Arthrobacter globiformis: one gene and its partner. The main gene of each other region encodes a partner of the protein of the gene in region 2 in a complex. Links are inferred from orthologs where the notes say so. Each region holds a gene or a part of one and is shown on either strand. Other genes may lie near its edges.

Region 1 (4,859 bases), 590 kb from region 2 along the record:
CAATCAGGTCCAGGGCGGCGTCGTCGAACACCAGCTCCACGCCGTCCAGCTGGAACATCTTCTGGTACTGCTTGACCAGGGCGTTCTTGGGCGTGGACAGGATCTGGATCAGGGCCGGACGGTCAAGATTGGACACGGTGGTGATGACCGGCAGGCGGCCGATGAACTCCGGAATAAGCCCGAACTTCAGCAGGTCTTCCGGCATCACTTCGCCGTAGGAGTCGGTGTTCTTGACCTCGTTCAGCGGCGCGCCGAAACCGATGCCCTTGCGTCCGGAGCGTGAACCGATGATGTCCTCCAGGCCGGCAAAGGCGCCGGCAACGATGAAGAGGACGTTGGTGGTGTCGATCTGGATGAATTCCTGGTGCGGATGCTTGCGGCCGCCCTGCGGTGGAACCGAGGCAACCGTTCCTTCGAGGATCTTCAGCAGCGCCTGCTGCACGCCCTCGCCCGAAACGTCTCGGGTGATCGAGGGGTTTTCGCTCTTGCGCGAGATCTTGTCGATCTCGTCGATGTAGATGATGCCCTGTTCGGCCTTCTTGACGTCATAGTCGGCGGCCTGGATGAGCTTGAGGAGGATGTTCTCCACGTCTTCGCCCACATACCCGGCTTCTGTCAGGGCGGTGGCGTCGGCAACGGCAAAGGGCACGTTCAGCCGGCGCGCCAGGGTCTGCGCAAGGTAGGTCTTGCCGCAGCCGGTGGGGCCAATCAGGAGAATGTTGGACTTCGAGATTTCAACGTCGTCGTGGTGGACGCCGTCCGCCAATGTGCCGCTCTTGGGCGCATGACCGGCCTGGATCCGCTTGTAATGGTTGTAAACCGCGACGGCGAGGGAACGCTTGGCGGGTTCCTGGCCAATGACGTATTCCTGCAGGAAGTCAAAGATCTCGCGGGGCTTGGGCAGTTCGAAGCTGCCCAGATCGGCGACCTCTGCGAGTTCTTCCTCGATGATCTCGTTACAGAGCTCAATGCACTCGTCGCAGATGTAGACGCCGGGCCCGGCAATGAGCTTGCGCACCTGCTTCTGGCTCTTGCCACAGAAAGAGCACTTGAGCAGATCCGCGCTCTCGCCAATCCGAGCCATATGTGAACCCCTTAGTATCTTGCCGCAAGGGCAGCTTGCACCGGTTGCTGGAATCACGGCCGTACCTGGCGGATCCGGCAATGATTACATCCACTCTAGGTCACATTCGGCCCGAGGGGTGGAAACCGGGCGCCGGTGCGGTTCAAAGATATAAACCGCACCGGCGTCCGTTACTGCCATTTACCCGGCATGCGCCCGTATTTAGCGGGCAAGTGCCTGCGGCTTGATCTTGCGGGAATCGAGAACCTGGTCGATCAGGCCGTAATCCTGTGCCTCTGCGGCGGTGAGGATCTTGTCCCGCTCGATGTCGTTGTTGACCTGTTCCGGCGTCCGGCCGGAGTGCTTGGCCAGGGTGTCCTCCAGCCAGGTCCGCATGCGCATGACTTCGGCCGCCTGGATCTCCAGGTCCGATGCCTGTCCGCCCTGGCCGCCGGACAGCGCCGGCTGGTGGATCAGGACGCGGGCGTTGGGCAGCGCCAGCCGCTTGCCCGGCGTTCCGGCGGCCAGCAGCACGGCAGCGGCACTTGCCGCCTGGCCCAGGCACACGGTCTGGATCTCAGGGCGGATGTACTGCATGGTGTCGTAGATCGCGGTCATGGCCGTGAAGGAGCCGCCTGGCGAGTTGATGTAGATGGTGATGTCGCGGTCCGGGTCCGTGGACTCCAGCACCAGCAACTGTGCCATGACGTCATCGGCAGAGGCGTCGTCCACCTGGACACCGAGGAAGATGATGCGGTCCTCGAAGAGCTTGGTGTAGGGGTCCTGTCGCTTGAAGCCGTACGGCGTGCGCTCCTCGAACTGCGGCAGAACGTAACGGCTTGTCGGCAGGTTACCGGCAGACGATCCGAAATTGTAGTTCATGTTCATTGCTCCTGGATTCAGTTCTGTCTTGATGCCGGTTAGCTCTGGCCGTTGGATGAAGCGTTCTGGGTTCCGCCGCCGCCGGCGACAGACCCTGCGTGCGCCGAGATCTTGTCGAAGAAGCCATACTCGAGCGCTTCGGTGGCGGTAAACCACTTGTCGCGGTCGTTGTCCTTGAGGATGGTTTCCACCGTCTGGCCGGTCTGGTCCGCGGTGAGCTCAGCCATGATCTTCTTCATGTGGAGGATCAGCTCGGCCTGGATCTTGATGTCCGAAGCCGTTCCGCCGATGCCGCCGGAAGGCTGGTGCATCAGGATACGGGCGTTCGGGGTGGCGTACCGCTTGCCCTTGGTGCCGGAGGACAGCAGGAACTGTCCCATGGACGCAGCCAGGCCGGTGGCGACGGTAACGACGTCATTGGGGATGAACTGCATGGTGTCGTAGATGGCCATGCCGGCCGTCACCGAGCCGCCGGGAGAGTTGATGTAGAGGTAGATGTCCTTGTTGGGATCCTCGGCGGAAAGCAGCAGCAGCTGTGAGCAGATGGCGTTCGCGTTCTCGTCGCGGACTTCGGAGCCAAGCCAGATGATGCGCTCTTTCAGCAGGCGGTTGTAGATGTAGTTATCCTGGGCTGCAGGATCGACGGTTGCCATGCGGGGGGCCGCTGCTTGCTGTGACATTTGTACTTACCTCTCGCTGGTGACGGTGACATCACTGAACGACATCACTGAACTTCACTACTTGGACACTAACCGCTTTCGGGGCGGATTTGTTCGCCGGAATCGCGCTGTTCGCTGACGGCGCACGATTGGCCGCGGGAGCTGTACACCGGCCGTTAACGCGCCAGCCCCCGGATCCGAGGACCCGGGGGCTGGCGGCACTGATGCGTGCAGCTGCTAGAACTTCACGGCCGCGGGGTCGTCGTTCGCGACGGCCTCGCCGGCTGCCTCTTCAGCTTCGGTTTCTGCTTCGGCTTCGACGGCCGGAGCCTCTTCGCCGCCGGGGCGGACGAAGTCGCTCAGGTCGACCTTGTTGCCCTCGGAGTCGGTGACCTCGGCCTGGCCCAGGACGACGGCCAGCGCCTTGCGGCGGCGGACCTCGGAGACCATCATGGGAACCTGGCCGCTCTGGTCGATGATCTGGGCGAACTGGTTCGGGTCCATGCCGTACTGGCTGGCGGTGGTGACGATGTAGTCGATCAGCTCATTCTGGCTGACGCCCACTTCTTCCTTCTCGGCGATGGCGTCGAGGATGATCTCGTTCTGGAAGGCGCGCTCGGTGTTGGCCTTGACCTCGGCGCGGTGCTCTTCGGTGTCGTGCTCGCCTTCACCGTGGGAGTTCTCGGCCTTGAAGTGCTGCTCGAGCTGCTCTTCGACGACAGATTCCGGAACCGGAACCTCAACCAGCTCGACGAGCTTGTCCAGGACCTTGTCGCGGGCTTCGACGCCCTGCTCGACGACCTTGGAGTCGGCGGCCTGCTTGGCGAGGTCCTCGCGCAGTTCGGCCAGGGTGTCGAACTCGGAAGCCAGCTGGGCGAAGTCATCGTTCGCCTCGGGCAGCTCGCGCTCCTTCACGGACTTGACAACAACCTTGACCTGGGCGGACTCGCCGGCGTGGTCGCCGCCCACGAGGGTGGTGTCGAAGATGGCGTCCTCGTCAGCGCTCAGGCCGGTGACGGCCTCGTCCATGCCCTCGAGCATGGTGCCGGCGCCAACCTGGTAGGACAGTCCGGAAGCGGAGTCGACCTCGGCGCCGTCGATGCTTGCGGTGATGTCGATGCTGAGGAAGTCGCCGTCAGCGGCGGGGCGCTCCACGGTCTTGAGCGTGCCGAAGCGGCCGCGCAGTTCATCGAGGGCCTTGTCGACATCGGCGTCGGAGGACTCGGCTGCGGCAACCTCAACCTTGATGCCGGCGTAGTCGGGCAGTTCGATCTCGGGGCGGACGTCAACCTCGGCCTGGAACTTAAGCTCGCCGTCGGTGGCGGAGGGGTCCGGAACCTCGGTGATCTCAACCTCGGGACGGCTCAGCGGGCGGATGCCGGATTCCTGGACGGCAGCCTGGTACCAGCCGTTGAGGCCCTCGTTGATGGCCGTCTCCAGGACGTAACCGCGGCCGACGCGCTGGTCGATCAGCTTGGCAGGAACCTTGCCCTTACGGAAGCCAGGGACCTGGATCTGCGAAGCAACAGTCTTGTATGCCTCGTCGATGCTGGGCTTCAATTCCTCAAAGGGGACCTCAACATTGAGCTTGACCCGCGTGGGGGTGAGGTTCTCGACAGCGCTCTTCACGGTCTAAGTACTCCTGGTTTTGTTGGATGGGTTCTGCAAACGCGTTGTTGTGACCAGGCCTGGGGCCCGGGCCGCAGAGTCGGGGTGACAGGATTTGAACCTGCGACTTCCTGCTCCCAAAGCAGGCGCTCTAGCCAAGCTGAGCTACACCCCGTAATGCACAGGACAGTCTACGTTCATCCCTGCCGCGTTTGCACATTTGACACGTGGGGCATGAATTAGGTTTAGTTATATCCGGCTTGAACAGCCGCCGAAGAAAAGCCCAAAGGCCAGTGCGCCGGAACGCTTTCCTCGGGGACGTAGCTTAATGGTAAAGCCTCAGTCTTCCAAACTGATTACGCGGGTTCGATTCCCGTCGTCCCCTCCACACCAAAGAGGCCCCTCGCTGAGGGGCCTCTTTCACGTTAAGGCTGCCCATGGTGATGCCGGGGGCTTAGGCGTGACCCCCGACATCCACCGTGCCGAGGGTGAGGCGCGCTTCCGACTGGAGGAAGTTTCCCACCCGATCCGCCTGCTGGGCCAGCTCCTCCAGCTGAGATGCCCCCGCCGACTGGAACAGCTCGGCAGTGATCTCCACTTTCTTTCCGGAACGGCGATGGTGCCACAGTCCGCGGACAACGCCGTCG
Region 2 (7,042 bases):
TTTCACGCTGGGCGTCGCTGCCGCCGCCTTCCAGATCGAAGGCGCCCTTGCGGCAGACGGCCGCGGACCCTCGGGCTGGGATGCCTTTGCGGCCACACCGGGCAACATCCTCAACGGGCATTCGCCGGAAGTGGCCTGTGACCACTATAACCGCGTGCCGGAAGACGTTGCCCTCATGCGCGAACTCGGCATCGACTCCTACCGCTTCTCGATCTCATGGCCCAGGATCCATCCGGAGGGCCACGGGGCAGCCAACCCGCGGGGCCTGGACTTCTACGACCGGCTGGTCGACCTGCTGCTGGCGGCCGGCATCGCCCCCATGGCCACGCTCTACCACTGGGACACTCCCCTCCCCCTTGAGCGCGATGGCGGGTGGATGAACCGCGCTACGGCCGAGCGCTTCGCCGAGTACGCGGCGGCAGCCGGCAGGCGGCTCGGTGACCGGGTGGCGCAGTGGGTCACGCTTAACGAGCCCGTGTCCGTCACGCTGAACGGCTACGCACTCGGCGTCCATGCGCCCGGCCGCGACCTGCTGTTCAAGGCGCTGCCTTCGGTCCACCACCAGCTGCTCGGCCACGGACTCGCGGTCCAGGCCCTGCGCGCCGCCAGCGTGGCGGGGACCATCGGCGTCACCAACCTCCACTCCCCCGTACGCCCTGCCACCCGGCGGCTGGCGGACAGGCTGCTGGCCAAGGTCTTCGACCTTGTGCTCAACCGTATGTACGCCGATCCCATCCTCCTGGGGCGCTACCCCGCCCCGCCGCTTGCCGCCCGCCCCTGGTTCAGGTTTTTGTCCCGGACGTCCGACGACGACCTCCGCCTGATCAGCCAGCCGCTGGACTTCTACGGGGTGAACTATTACTACCCTGTTCGCGTCGCCGCCGGTCAGGGACCGACGGGCACCCCTGCAGGCAATGCGCAGGCCATGGCACGGGTGCCGTTCCATCTCGCGGCCTTCCCCGAATACGCCACCACCGGATTCGGGTGGCCGGTGGCGCCGGAGCATCTGGGCGTCCTGCTGCGGGAGCTCAAGGACAGGTACGGGTCGGCCTTGCCGCCGGTCTACATCACCGAGAGCGGTGCAAGCTTTCCGGAGCCCGAGCATGTCACCGGGCCTATCGCGGACTCGGGGCGGATCGACTACCTGGCGCACCATCTTGACCAGGCGATGAACGCCACTGCGCCCGGCGGCATCGCGCACGACGTAGAGCTGCTCGGCTACTTCGTCTGGACGTTCATGGACAACTTCGAATGGGCCGCCGGGTATTCACAGCGCTTCGGTCTGGTGCACGTGGACTTCGAGACCCTGAAACGGACGCCCAAGAAATCCTTCTATTGGCTGCAGGCAGTAAGCCGGGCACGGGCGCGCACGGCCTGAGGGCGGACGGGTGTGCGGGCGTCGGACCCTTATTGGGTCCCGGCGCTACTGGTTCTTGTTCGCCCGGTTGATCCGCTTGGCGCGTTCAATCTCGTGGCGGAAGTGCTTCTTCGCCCAAACCACGCCCACCACCACGGCGGCAACCACCAGCAGGAAAATTAGCCAACTCATGATGCTCCCTCTTTGTGACGAATCTGTCGCGAGCCCCAACCATATCAGGGCTGGGCGCGGTCCACAGGCAGGAACTGCAGATACAAAAACAGCCCCGCTGCCAGTAGCAGCGGGGCTGTTTTTGAAGATCAGGCCGATAACCGGCCTGTAATCAGCAAGAGTTACTTGATGATCTTGGTGACACGTCCCGAACCAACGGTGCGGCCGCCTTCACGGATTGCGAAGCCGAGGCCCTCTTCCATAGCGATCGGCTGGATGAGCGCAACGGTCATCTCAGTGTTGTCGCCAGGCATAACCATTTCCGTGCCTTCCGGCAGGGTGATAACGCCGGTCACGTCCGTGGTACGGAAGTAGAACTGCGGGCGGTAGTTCGAGTAGAACGGGTTGTGACGTCCGCCTTCGTCCTTGGAGAGGATGTAGACGTTGGCCTCGAAGTCGGTGTGCGGGGTGATGGAACCCGGCTTGACGACAACCTGGCCACGCTCGACGTCGTCGCGCTTCAGACCGCGGAGCAGGAGGCCACAGTTCTCGCCGGCCCATGCTTCGTCGAGCTGCTTGTGGAACATCTCGATACCGGTAACGGTGGTCTTCTGGACCGGGCGGATACCGACGATCTCGACCTCAGAGTTGATGGCGAGGGTACCGCGCTCGGCGCGACCCGTCACAACCGTGCCACGACCGGTGATCGTGAAGACGTCTTCGATCGGCATCAGGAACGGCTTGTCGCGGTCACGTACGGGGTCCGGAACGGACTCGTCGACAGCAGCCATCAGGTCCTCAACGGACTTGACCCACTCCGGGTCGCCTTCCAGAGCCTTCAGGCCGGAAACGCGAACAACCGGTGCTTCGTCGCCATCGAAGCCCTGCGAGCTCAGGAGCTCACGAACTTCCATTTCAACGAGGTCGAGGAGTTCCTCGTCGTCAACCATGTCTGCCTTGTTCAGCGCGACCAGCAGGTAGGGAACACCAACCTGGCGGGCGAGCAGAACGTGCTCGCGGGTCTGAGCCATCGGGCCGTCAGTAGCGGCAACCACGAGGATTGCGCCGTCCATCTGAGCAGCACCGGTGATCATGTTCTTGATGTAGTCAGCGTGACCCGGAGCGTCTACGTGTGCGTAGTGGCGCTTCTCGGTCTGGTACTCAACGTGGGAGATGTTGATGGTAATGCCGCGCTGACGCTCTTCCGGAGCAGAGTCGATCGACGCGAAGTCACGCTTCTCGTTGAGAGTCGGGTACTTGTCGTACAGCACCTTGGAAATGGCGGCCGTCAACGTCGTCTTACCGTGGTCAACGTGACCAATGGTACCGATGTTAACGTGCGGCTTAGTCCGCTCGAACTTTGCCTTTGCCACAGGTTCCTCCTAGAACGTTTTTCAAATGGCTTACCTTCGACCGCGCTTGTCGCGGCAGAAACTCCAGTAAGTCTACTTGGGGGGCTTTGGATTGATGAAATTGCAGATTCAGGAACTAATACTAGTGCCTAGAGCCTGTTCGTGCTGATGGCCGGAACCGGGCCGGAACCAGTGTTCCGGCCATCCGCACTAAGTGTGTTCCGCAGGGAAACGCACCTGGTTTTTCGCAGCTTGTCGCGTGGACAGTCCTGGGGACTATTCGCCGCGGGACTTCTGGATGATCTCGTCGGCAACTGCCTTCGGGACCTCGGCGTAGCTGTTGAACGTCATGGAGTACACAGCGCGGCCCTGGGTCTTCGAACGCAGGTCACCGATGTAGCCGAACATGCCGGACAGCGGTACGTGTGCGCGGACAACCTTGACGCCCTGGGCATCCTCCATGGACTGCATCTGGCCACGGCGGGAGTTGAGGTCACCGATAACTTCACCCATGTATTCCTCAGGGGTGCGGACCTCAACATCCATCAGCGGTTCGAGCAGAACAGGGTTCGCCTTGCGTGCGGCTTCCTTGAAAGCCATACGGCCGGCGATCTTGAACGCCATTTCCGAGGAGTCAACATCGTGGTACGCGCCGTCAACCAGCGTTGCCTTGATGCCAACAACCGGGTAACCGGCCAGGACACCGTCATTCAGTGCGTCCTGGATACCGGCGTCGACCGACGGGATGTACTCGCGCGGAACGCGGCCACCGGTGACCTTGTTCTCGAACTCGTACAGCTCGCCTTCCGCAGTGTCCAGCGGCTCGATCGCGATCTGGATCTTTGCGAACTGGCCGGAACCACCGGTCTGCTTCTTGTGCGTGTAGTCGTGACGCTCTACAGCACGCTTGATGGTCTCGCGGTAAGCGACCTGCGGCTTGCCAACGTTTGCCTCGACCTTGAATTCGCGGCGCATGCGGTCCACCAGGATGTCCAGGTGGAGCTCGCCCATGCCGGCGATGATGGTCTGGCCGGTGTCTTCGTTGAGGGAGACCTGGAAGGTCGGGTCCTCAGCGGAGAGCTTCTGGATGGCCGTGGAGAGCTTCTCCTGGTCACCCTTGGTGTTCGGCTCGATGGCAACCGAGATCACGGGCTCCGGGAAGCTCATGGACTCGAGGACGATCTGGTTGGAGGAGTCGCACAGGGTGTCGCCCGTGGTGGTGTCCTTCAGACCGATCGCTGCGTAGATGTGGCCAGCGGTAGCGCCCTCAACGGGCATTTCCTTGTTGGCGTGCATCTGGAACAGCTTGCCGATGCGCTCCTTCTTGCCCTTGGTGGAGTTGACCACCTGTGCGCCTGCTTCCACGTGACCGGAGTACACGCGGATGAAGGTGAGCTGACCGAAGAACGGGTGCGCAGCAATCTTGAACGCGAGAGCGGAGAACGGCTCTTCAGCGGACGGCTTGCGGGTCAGTTCCTTCTCTTCGTCGCGGGGATCGTGACCGATCATCGGCGGGACGTCGAGCGGGTTCGGCAGGTAGTCGACGACTGCATCGAGCATCGGCTGAACGCCACGGTTCTTGAACGCGGAACCACAGAACACCGGGTAGAGCTCGGAGTTGATCGTCATCTTGCGGATGCCGGCCTTGAGTTCGTCGATGGTGAGTTCTTCACCTTCGAGGTACTTCTCCATGAGTTCTTCGGAGGCCTCTGCAACGGTCTCCACGAGAGTTGAACGGTATTCCTCGGCCTTGGCCTTGAGGTCTTCCGGGATCTCGCGGATTTCGTACTTGGCGCCCATGGTGACGTCACCCTTGGCATCGCCGGGCCACACCAGTGCGCGCATGTAGAGCAGGTCCACGACGCCGATGAAGTCGTTCTCGGCACCGATGGGCAGCTGCATGACCAGCGGCTTGGCGCCGAGGCGGCTGACGATGGTGTCTACGGTGAAGTAGAAGTCAGCGCCGAGCTTGTCCATCTTGTTGACGAAGCAGATACGCGGAACGTTGTACTTGTCAGCCTGGCGCCAAACGGTTTCGGACTGCGGCTCAACGCCTTCCTTGCCATCGAAGACGGCAACTGCACCGTCGAGGACGCGCAGGGAGCGCTCAACCTCAACCGTGAAGTCCACGTGGCCCGGGGTGTCAATGATGTTGATCTGGTTGTTTTCCCAGAAGCAGGTCACGGCGGCAGACGTGATGGTGATGCCGCGTTCCTTTTCCTGTTCCATCCAGTCAGTGGTCGAAGCGCCGTCGTGCGTTTCGCCAATCTTGTGGTTCACACCTGTGTAGAACAGAATGCGCTCGGTGGTGGTGGTCTTGCCGGCATCGATGTGGGCCATGATGCCGATGTTGCGGACCTTACTAAGGTCTGTAAGCACGTCCTGTGCCACGGTGTCTCCCTTTCGGATGGACTACGCGTTCGCCGCCGGCTCGTCTGAGCCGGCGGCGTCCGGGAAGTTTTACCAGCGGTAGTGGGCGAAGGCCTTGTTGGACTCGGCCATCTTGTGGGTGTCTTCGCGACGCTTCACAGCGGCACCGAGACCGTTCGAGGCATCCAGGATTTCGTTCTGGAGACGCTCGGTCATCGTCTTTTCGCGGCGGGCCTTGGAGTAGCCGACCAGCCAACGCAGGGCGAGGGCGGTGGAGCGGCCCGGCTTGACCTCAACCGGAACCTGATAGGTGGCGCCACCGACACGGCGGGAGCGGACCTCGAGGGAGGGCTTGACGTTGTCCATGGCCTTCTTGAGGGCTGCAACGGGGTCGCCGCCGGACTTCGCGCGGGCACCTTCGAGGGCACCGTAAACGATGCGCTCTGCGGTGGACTTCTTGCCGTCAACCAGCACCTTGTTGATCAGCTGGGTGACCAGCGGGGAGCCGTAGACGGGATCTGATACGAGCGGCCGCTTGGGGGCCGGACCCTTGCGAGGCATATTACTTCTTCTCCATCTTTGCGCCGTAGCGGCTGCGTGCCTGCTTACGGTTCTTGACACCCTGGGTATCGAGGGCACCGCGGACGATCTTGTAGCGGACGCCGGGGAGGTCCTTCACACGACCACCACGGACGAGCACAATGGAGTGCTCCTGGAGGTTGTGGCCAACACCGGGGATGTAGGCGGTAACTTCGATGCCACCGTTGAGGCGCACACGTGCAACCTTACGCAGAGCCGAGTTCGGCTTCTTCGGGGTGGTGGTGTAGACGCGGGTGCAGACACCGCGGCGCATGGGGCTGCCCTTAAGCGCGGGAGCCTTGGTCTTTGAGACCTTCGGCGTGCGGCCCTTGCGGACCAGCTGGTTAATCGTAGGCACTTTCGTGTTCTCCGTTTTATCCGGAGCGGCCTCTGACAGCCGCTCTCCTGTTTCTTTGCCTCGCCGCCCGAGCTTTGAAGAAGTCTCCAGAGCAGCTGAGGCGAAGCCTTGATGTCGGATTCGCATGCGGAGGACCCTGCAGCTCTCGGCCGCAAATGTCCCTAGGCATGCGAAAATGTGGCATACGTTGCACAAGAACCCTGCAAACCGGAAACGTCGCTCTCGGTCCTGCCTTACGGCTGATACAGCCTTCTAGCAAATACCGGGCGCACTCATCCACTGCCACAATAACAATTGGTCTCAAGTTTAGCACGGACTGCCCTGAGGCCTTAATCCGGGCGGATTGCGGGGACTGAAAGGCCCCGTTCCCACAGCCGTGGAAACGGGGCCCGTCAGTTCAAGGGGTTGACTCGTTACCGGAAGTCGTTGCCCAGGTCGTAGTCATCCAGCGGGATGGCGTGGAACTCAGGAGCTCCGTCGCCGCCCAGCGTGTCGTAGGAGAAATCGCTGAATGCGCTCGGGCCGGTGAACAGGTTGGCCTTTGCTTCTTCAGTCGGTTCCACCGTGATCTCGGTGTAGCGCGGGAGGCCCGTGCCGGCCGGGATCAGCTTACCGATGATGACGTTCTCCTTGAGGCCGAGCAGAGGATCGCTCTTGCCTTCCATGGCCGCCTGCGTCAGGACGCGGGTGGTCTCCTGGAAGGACGCTGCGGACAGCCAGGACTCGGTGGCCAGCGACGCCTTGGTGATACCCATGAGCTCGGGACGTCCGGAAGCCGGAGTCTTGCCCTCGGATACAACACGGCGGTTGGCGTCCTCGAACCGGCTGCGCTCGGCCAGCTCACCCGGGAGCAGG

Evidence for each region. Proteins that work in one complex are often made in the same cells at the same time.
Region 1: the proteins of rpsG (region 2) and tig are in contact, whole or in part, in a crystal structure (PDB 3GTY), measured with the Thermotoga maritima proteins. The link is inferred for Arthrobacter globiformis from one-to-one orthologs. Residues at the interface, in WP_004081843.1 of Thermotoga maritima: Lys34, Lys52, Lys55, Glu59, Arg62, Gln63, Glu66, Asn67, Lys69, Val71, Arg95, Ala109, Lys110, Lys111, Gly112, Arg113, Pro114, Glu117, Glu121, Ile124, Ala125, Tyr127, Asn128, Asn129, Thr130, Gly131, Lys135, Asp139, Arg142, Met143; in WP_004081061.1 of Thermotoga maritima: Glu122, Val124, Val129, Leu130, Tyr133, Glu188, Gly259, Ile262, Tyr263, Glu266, Ser270, Glu273, Gln274, Glu277, Arg308, Gln311, Ile312, Ser315, Tyr316, Glu325, Arg329, Arg336, Leu363, Phe366, Trp367, Arg373, Leu377, Arg381, Leu384, Glu387.

The regions. Positions count from the first base shown.
Region 1 is NZ_JAUSZX010000001.1:3,192,212-3,197,070, forward strand. The notes cover bases 2,038-4,859. They hold tig (trigger factor), read right to left. Parts: upstream 4,234-4,859; coding sequence 2,842-4,233; downstream 2,038-2,841. Other genes in these bases: QFZ23_RS14905 (ATP-dependent Clp protease proteolytic subunit), read right to left, coding at 2,038-2,598; QFZ23_RS14925 (winged helix DNA-binding domain-containing protein), read right to left, coding at 4,667-4,859. Also shown: ATP-dependent Clp protease ATP-binding subunit ClpX, read right to left, coding at 1-1,084; QFZ23_RS14900 (ATP-dependent Clp protease proteolytic subunit), read right to left, coding at 1,286-1,945; more of QFZ23_RS14905, read right to left, coding at 1,984-2,037. UniProt on the Bacillus subtilis protein: Involved in protein export. Acts as a chaperone by maintaining the newly synthesized protein in an open conformation. Functions as a peptidyl-prolyl cis-trans isomerase.
Region 2 is NZ_JAUSZX010000001.1:3,776,863-3,783,904, forward strand. What follows is about bases 4,077-7,042. They hold rpsG (30S ribosomal protein S7), read right to left. Parts: upstream 5,812-7,042; coding sequence 5,341-5,811; downstream 4,077-5,340. Other genes in these bases: fusA (elongation factor G), read right to left, coding at 4,077-5,271; rpsL (30S ribosomal protein S12), read right to left, coding at 5,813-6,187; QFZ23_RS17760 (DNA-directed RNA polymerase subunit beta'), read right to left, coding at 6,601-7,042. Outside these bases: QFZ23_RS17730 (GH1 family beta-glucosidase), read left to right, coding at 1-1,378; QFZ23_RS17735 (hypothetical protein), read right to left, coding at 1,424-1,549; tuf (elongation factor Tu), read right to left, coding at 1,711-2,901; more of fusA, read right to left, coding at 3,157-4,076.